2 linked regions of the Methanovulcanius yangii genome follow. Each later gene encodes a partner of the first gene's protein in a complex. Links are inferred from orthologs where the notes say so. Each region holds a gene or a part of one and is shown in the gene's direction. Other genes may lie near its edges.

Region 1 (4,490 bases):
GCGACTGCTGCTGCAATCTCGAATGCTGCACGTGCCTTTGCATATGCGTAGGGGTTGGTGAATTCGTCCTTGACAGCCTTGTCAGCGGTCATGACAATCTTGGGGAGCTCGAGTTCTGCACCTGCTTTGCCTGCCTTGACCTGGTCGATGACTGCATCGATTGCGATCTGCATCTTGCGGAATGCACCGGTGACGGTGAGGACCTTGATGAGGTTGCCGTTGTAGTCGGACATCTCATTCGGGTCGAGGAATTCACGGCGTGCACCGATCATGGAGTCTGCCTTCTGGATAACATATCCGAAGTCGCTCTCCTTGAGGTCCGCCCATTCCTTCTTGGTGGTGACATCGTCAGTGATGACGATTACGGGGATGCCTGCTGCCTTGAGTGCTTCACGTGCACCGGTGGGGCCGGGGAGGACACCGTTCGGTGAAACCACAATTGCGAAGTCGGGCTTGTATGCGATAAGGTTGCTGACCACACGGTCGACGTCCTCGACTTCGAGCTTGGTCCCGCTTGTTGCCATGAAGGTCTGCATGTCCTGACGGTCTGCACGCTCGTCGAGGAGTAACTCGACCATAACACCACTTGCGATGTTGCCTAATTTTGCAACTCCAACTTTAACTACCATATTCTAAACCTCTCAAATTTGAGAACATTCAACTATCAACAAGTCTGGTAATAAACATTTTGAATTTCTGCCAATCGACGGATTTGTACGGCTGATGTTAAATGAAATAGTTTAAGTTTCTGCGCGTGATACTATAGTTAATGAAACAAGGGCTCCTTACCGATCGGCAGAAAGAGGTGCTCAGATTCCGCAAGCAGGGTCTCACACAGCAACAGATAGCAGATATCATCCACACGTCCAAGGCGAATGTGTGTACGATTGAGAAGGCTGCATATGAGAATATCGAAAAAGCAAAGGAAACTCTCGAATTCCTGTACACTCTTGATGCGACGCATCTTTGTACGATCAAGTCGGGCACGGATCTCTTCGATGCAATAGGGGAGATATATACCGAGGCCGAGAAGATACATATCAAGGTGCGGTACGATTCAATAGGTCTCATTAACCGTCTCAAGGAATCAAACCCGGAACGGTTCAAGGGTCGGTTTGTCAGGGATGATGTTGAGGTGTATATCACCGAAGAAGGCGATCTCTGCTTCGGATGAAGCACTCCTTTTCTCCAAATTTCCGACATGTTTATATCTCTTTCTTTGCAATATTTATGGAACCAATATGAGGATTTCATCTACCGGTGCCGGAATCATTCCGGCCGCCCGGTGAGATCTTCTCATATCGTGGTGGCTCTCACCTCCGTTTTCGGAGGGGGGAGATACCGAGATGGGTTGTGCACAGGCGCAACAGGTGAAAGACGTAGGATCTGACGGAACCGTAAGGGTGGACGTTTCGTGGAAACGAGCCCATTTCCGCCGCCCATCATGGGTGCGCAGAATGCGGGAAGAATCAGGATCACTTTGTGAGAATCAGCAATTCCGGTCCACACCGGAAGAATCTCCCAACCTAAAAGGGCCCGTATGCAGGGAATTCGTCGGAAATCTCTTAATAAAGAGGTTTTCGTGCGGTACGCTGCATCATCGGAAACCGGCCGCAAGGCCATGGCGTCAGTTGACCCTTGAACTGTCAGCACGAAATCTCGGAGCTCCAGGCACATTCGTGCCCTGAGGCTTAACGTTCGCAACTGAAACCAAGAATACAGGATTGATCGAAAAATGTCGAAAACATCCAGACCACGCAGGGGCTCACTTGCATACAGTCCCCGCAAACGTGCCCTGAGCCAGGTACCAAAATACCACTCCTGGCCGGCGTACGACGGGGAACCGGCGCTGCAGGGATTTGCCGGCTATAAGGTGGGTATGACCCATCTTATTATGGTGGATGACCATGCCTCCAGCCCGTCAGAAGGCAAAGAGATCATGGTGCCCGTAACCATTGTTGAAATTCCCCCGATGAAGGTTGTCGGTGTCCGTGGCTACAGGGAGGATACCTATGGGAAGCACGCCTGTGCTGAAGCATGGTCCGAGGAAGACGTTTCCAGGATCCGCGAAGCGGCAGAAGCCGGGAAACTCTCGGATATTTTTGTCATCATGCAGACGCAGCCCGCGGAGATTACCGGTGTTCCGAAGAAGACCGGCGACATCATGGAAATGGGTGTCGGCGGTGACAGCATGGCAGAGCGTGTAGAATATGCAATCTCTCTCATGGGAACCGAAATCACAGCGGATATGATCTTCGATGCAGGTCAGTACATCGATGTCACCGCAATTACCACCGGAAAGGGAACAAATGGTCCGGTAAAGCGCTGGGGCATTCAGACCCGGAAGGGGAAACACGGCCGTCAGGGAAAGAAGCGTCATATCGGCAACCTTGGGCCGTTCAATCCGTCCCACGTCAGGTGGCAGGTTCCGCAGATGGGTCAGATGGGATACCAGCAGAGGACCGAGTACAACAAGCGGATTCTGAAGTTCGGCACGAGCGGTGAAGACATCAACCCGGCAGGCGGATTTGTGAATTATGGTCTTGTCCGGTCGAACTATGTCGCCATCAAGGGCTCGGTGCCCGGACCGGTAAAACGTCTTATCAGAATTCGTCCGGCCATCCGTCCAGGAAACCATGTAGACCGCGTACCGGTAATCCAGTACGTCAGTCTTGCCAGCAAACAGGGGTGATCAGGAATGAAAGCACAGATTAGAACACTTGACGGCGGCTCTGCAGGAGAGATCGATCTTCCGGCAGTATTCAGCGAAGATTACCGCCCGGATCTTATCAAAAACGCAGTTCTTGCACTCCAGAGCGAGAGGTACCAGCCTCATGGCACCGACCCATATGCAGGCATGAGGACGTCTGCGGTCTCTTGGGGAAGTGGCCGTGGTGTCGCACAGGTTCCCCGCCTGAAGAACGGTTCCCGTGTTGCACGGATTCCCCAGTCCGTCGGTGGACGTGTTGCACACCCCCCGAAGACTGCAAAGATCCTCGTCCGAAAGATGAACAAGCAGGAGAAGAGGAAGGCGATTCGCTCGGCAATTGCCGCGACTATCAACGAAGAACTCGTCGCAGCCCGCGGACACCGCTTCGAAGCAGGGATTCCCGTTGTCTTTGATGATGCATTTGAAGGCCTCACCAAGACCTCCGATGTGGTAAATGCTCTCCGTGCAGCAGGCGTCTTCGCAGATGTGGAACGCTCCGCAGCAAGCCGCAAGGTCCGTGCAGGCCGCGGGAAACTGCGTGGCCGCAGGTACAAGCAGCGCACGTCACTTCTTATCGTAACCGGTGAGACTGCCCTGAAGGCAGCATCGAACCTTGCAGGTGTCGATGCCGTCAGCGTCGCAGAACTCAATGCAGAGCTTCTTGCCCCGGGCACACAGGCCGGCAGGCTGACCGTCTGGACCGCAGGGGCACTGAAGAGACTGGAGGATATGTAAATGGTAATTAAAACTCCGTTTGTCTCGGAAAAGGCAACCATGCTTCTTGAATCCGATGGCAAGCTCCAGTTCCTCGTGCGCCGTGAGGCAAGCAAGAATGATGTCGCAGCGGCGGTCGAGGACATGTTCGGGCACAAAGTCACGTCGGTCCGGACTCTCATGACTATGAAGGGACAGAAGAAAGCTATCGTCTCGTTTGAAGACGAGAAAGCCGGGGAAGAGATCCTCTCCCGTATCGGTATACTCTGAGGTGGCGGAACATGGGAAAACGTATTATCTCACAGAACCGTGGACGCGGCGGCCCGACCTATCGTGCCCCTTCGCACAAATACAAGGCATCGCTCAAGCATCCCGGCAATGTCGGCGATGTTACCCGCGGGGTTGTCATTGATATCGAACACGATCCTGCCCGTCACACCCCGATTGCAAAGATCCAGCTCGAAAGCGGGGACAAGATGTTCATGCTTGTCACCGAGGGCGTGGGCGTCGGTGACGACGTTGAATGGGGTGCTGAGGCACGGGTAAAGAACGGCAACACCCTGCCGCTCAAAAATGTCCCCGTCGGTGCCTACGTATGCAATGTCGAGGCACGCCCCAACGATGGCGGCAAGTTCATCCGCGCAAGCGGTGTTCAGGCCCAGGTCATCGGCAAGGATGGCGATCGTGTCGGTATCAAGATGCCGTCCGGAACACACAAGTGGTTCAACGGCGACTGCCGTGCCACCATCGGCATCGTAGCCGGCGGCGGGCGTGGCGAGAAGCCGTTCGTCAAGGCCGGAAAGAAGTTCCACAAGATGAAGAGCCAGGCTCAGAAATGGCCTCGTGTCAAGGCTGTCTGTATGAACGTCATCGATCACCCGTTCGGCGGTGGTGGCCACCAGCACGTCGGAAGGCCGAAGACCGTTGCACGTGGCACATCTCCGGGACGTAAGGTCGGCCACATTGCGGCCAAGAGGACCGGAAGGAAATAGGGGGTCTGAAATATGGCAAAGAAAACACAGAGAAGGTTGCCGCGGCGGAAAGAGGAATTCACCTACCACGGCTA
Region 2 (2,665 bases), 880 kb from region 1 along the record:
CAGTCGGGCGGCACTTACCGATGAGCCCGTCACGACGGATGTCAAACGGCTCATCCGTGCTCCCGCCTCTCTTCATGGAGGTTCAGGACTCAGGGTCGTTGAATTGTCCGGTCCGAAGGATCTCGAGGCATTCGATCCGTTATGTGATGCTGTTGTGGACTTCGGAGAGGGCATGGTAAATGTCGATTGTGCATTTCCGCTCGCAATGACTATGATGGGAGAAAAGTATACTCTTACGAAGGGGCTTCAAAAAGTTCCAGAAGAGATGGCAGTATTCCTCTGCTGCAGGGGGATTGCAGAAATTGCGGCGGTTGCTCCTCCACCGGTACATTGAGACTGTTAGGAGATTTTCATGGAATTAGAAGATATCAGGATTATTGTTCTTGACGAGCGGGAGAGCGGTACACTCACGGAGATCCCACCTGATATATTCGAAAAGGCAAAGCGGCGTCTCTCTGAACTCTACGAGGAAGCGAAGTGTATTGAGAATTTCCTCACAGGGCGTGGAACGGACCTTGTTCAGGAAACCGAGAGTATCAAGGTTACTCTCAATGATATTGCGCAGGAACGGTTCAAAAAAATTCTCAAGGTAGCCATCAATCAGATGGAGACACGATATGTCGACCCTCAGGAACTGCGGAAAATGCTTCCAGAAGAGCGGGAGATGTATGAAGATATTGCGGCGGCAATCAGCCGTTGCCGTGAAGAGCTGATAGAAGGGACTCTTCATTCCGCCGAAGAACAGCGGCCTGCTGTTGTTGTGGATAGCGGGGAGCCGATTCCCGGGGCAAATGACGGTGGATCTCAGCGCTCTCCGGTGACAGAAGACTATGAACTCGTCCGAATTATGGAAGATATCGAACCATTTATGGGTACAGACGGGAGAATTTATAGCCTTATAAAGGAAGACATTGTTACTCTTCCTGGGAAGAATGCCCGAGTCCTGTATGAACGCAACATAGCCTTAAGTATTAAGGCAGGTAAATAATATTGGGACTTGCAATCCATTTCAAGGGGCTTATTTCAATGAAAATGCCAACAAAATTTAAGACATACTGCCCTTACTGCAGAAAGCATGAGGTACACGAAGTCGAAAAAGTCAAGAAAGGTAAGGACATGCACCTTCACTGGATTGACCGTCAGAAATCGCGTCGCGGGAAAGTAGGAAATATGGGTAAATTCTCCAAGGTTCCCGGTGGCGACAAACCGACAAAGCGTATCAATGTCCGGTACCGCTGTACTACATGCGGCAAGGCGCATCTTCGCAGCGGTGTGAAAGCAGGTAAGTTCGAACTCCAGGAGTGATAATAATGGTACGAGTTAGCAGGGAAAATCGCAGTAAATTCTATCAGGTCAAATGCCCTGACTGCGAAAATGAACAGGTAATTTTCCAGCGGGCAAGCACGAAGGTTGATTGTGTTGTCTGTGGGAAGGTTCTTGCTGAACCAAGTGGCGGGAATGCAATAATCAATGCAGAAATTCTCGCTGAACTTGAGTGAGTAGTGAAGTTATGCTAGAAGAGAGAGAATGGCCTGACGAAGGGGAACTGGTTGTCTGCACGGTAACAAACGTAAAAGACTTTGTTGCTTTTGTAACCCTCGATGAGTACAACAACCGCGAAGGTCTGATTCCGATTGCCGAGGTGGCACGAGGATGGATCAAGCATATCAGGGATTTCGTTCGGGAGGGACAGAAAGTCGTCTGCAAGGTTTTGCACGTGGACCGTAAAAAAGGTCATATTGATCTCTCACTGAAAGATGTCAATGATCACCAGCGGAAAGAGAAAATTCACGAATGGAAAAATGAACAGAAAGCCATAAAGTGGATTTCATTCATTTCAGAAGCGACTGGTGTCAATGAAGATGAATTACAGAATCTTTTTTACCAGGAATATGGGGCGCTCTTTCCGGTATTCGAAGACGTTCTGACCGATGAAAAAGGGACATTAAAACGTCTGAATCTTAGCAAAAAGGTTGCAGACTCTCTGATCCAGGTCGCAGGTGAGAATGTCAAATTACAGAAGGTCACCATCACCGGTAATCTGATTCTGACGTCTACGAAACCTGATGGCGTCAATGTGATACGCAGGGCTCTCAGAAGTGCCCAGCCGAATGTTGAAGATGTTGACATTGAACTGGTATACGTTGGCGCACCCAAATACCGGGTGAAAGTTACGGCACATGATTATAAGACCGCTGAAAAAGCGATAGACAAGGCTGCGAAAGCCGCTATCGGTGTTGTTGAACGTGCCGGCGGTACCGGGGAATTTGTTCGCAAACAGCGCTCTGGTAAGAATTAATGGCCGGAAAAATTCGAAAATGCCCGCATGACGGGACTTACACCCTCTCCTTTTCCTGTCCGTCCTGTGGAAGGGCGACCTCTACCGCACACCCGGCACGTTTTTCCCCTGAAGACAAATATGGAGCATATCGCCGGAGGATATACCATGGATGACATTGCTATCCAGCTTGCCCGTGAGGAGAATATCACCGGAGAAATTCTCATTGAAGGGCTCCCGGGAGTAGGCCAGGTGGGCAAACTCGTTGCCGAGCACATGATAGATGAACTGGGGGCGGAGAAGATCGCCGAAATAACCTCGATTTATTTTCCCCCTCAGGTTCTCATCAATGAGGAAGGGGTTACCGAACTTGCCAGAAATGAGATT

Evidence for each region. The genes of interacting proteins can lie anywhere in the genome.
Region 2: AZH53_RS06455 (region 1) and AZH53_RS01930 share a complex: the UniProt entries of both Methanocaldococcus jannaschii proteins name them as parts of the 50S ribosomal subunit. The link is inferred for Methanovulcanius yangii from one-to-one orthologs.

What each region holds. Positions count from the first base shown.
Region 1 is NZ_LTBL01000001.1:1,253,515-1,258,004, reverse strand. The notes cover bases 901-3,713. They hold AZH53_RS06455 (50S ribosomal protein L3), read left to right. Parts: upstream 901-1,735; coding sequence 1,736-2,692; downstream 2,693-3,713. Other genes in these bases: AZH53_RS06440 (50S ribosomal protein L2), read left to right, coding at 3,706-3,713; AZH53_RS06445 (50S ribosomal protein L23), read left to right, coding at 3,446-3,694; rpl4p (50S ribosomal protein L4), read left to right, coding at 2,699-3,445; AZH53_RS06460 (Tfx family DNA-binding protein), read left to right, coding at 901-1,174. Also shown: AZH53_RS06465 (F420-dependent methylenetetrahydromethanopterin dehydrogenase), read right to left, coding at 1-629; more of AZH53_RS06460, read left to right, coding at 770-900; more of AZH53_RS06440, read left to right, coding at 3,714-4,416; AZH53_RS06435 (30S ribosomal protein S19), read left to right, coding at 4,429-4,490. UniProt on the Methanocaldococcus jannaschii protein: One of the primary rRNA binding proteins, it binds directly near the 3'-end of the 23S rRNA, where it nucleates assembly of the 50S subunit.
Region 2 is NZ_LTBL01000001.1:377,053-379,717, forward strand. It holds AZH53_RS01930 (50S ribosomal protein L44e), read left to right. Parts: upstream 1-1,026; coding sequence 1,027-1,305; downstream 1,306-2,665. Other genes in the region: priS (DNA primase catalytic subunit PriS), read left to right, coding at 1-334; AZH53_RS01925 (hypothetical protein), read left to right, coding at 353-988; AZH53_RS01935 (30S ribosomal protein S27e), read left to right, coding at 1,311-1,499; AZH53_RS01940 (translation initiation factor IF-2 subunit alpha), read left to right, coding at 1,511-2,299; AZH53_RS01945 (RNA-protein complex protein Nop10), read left to right, coding at 2,299-2,454. UniProt on the Methanocaldococcus jannaschii protein: Binds to the 23S rRNA.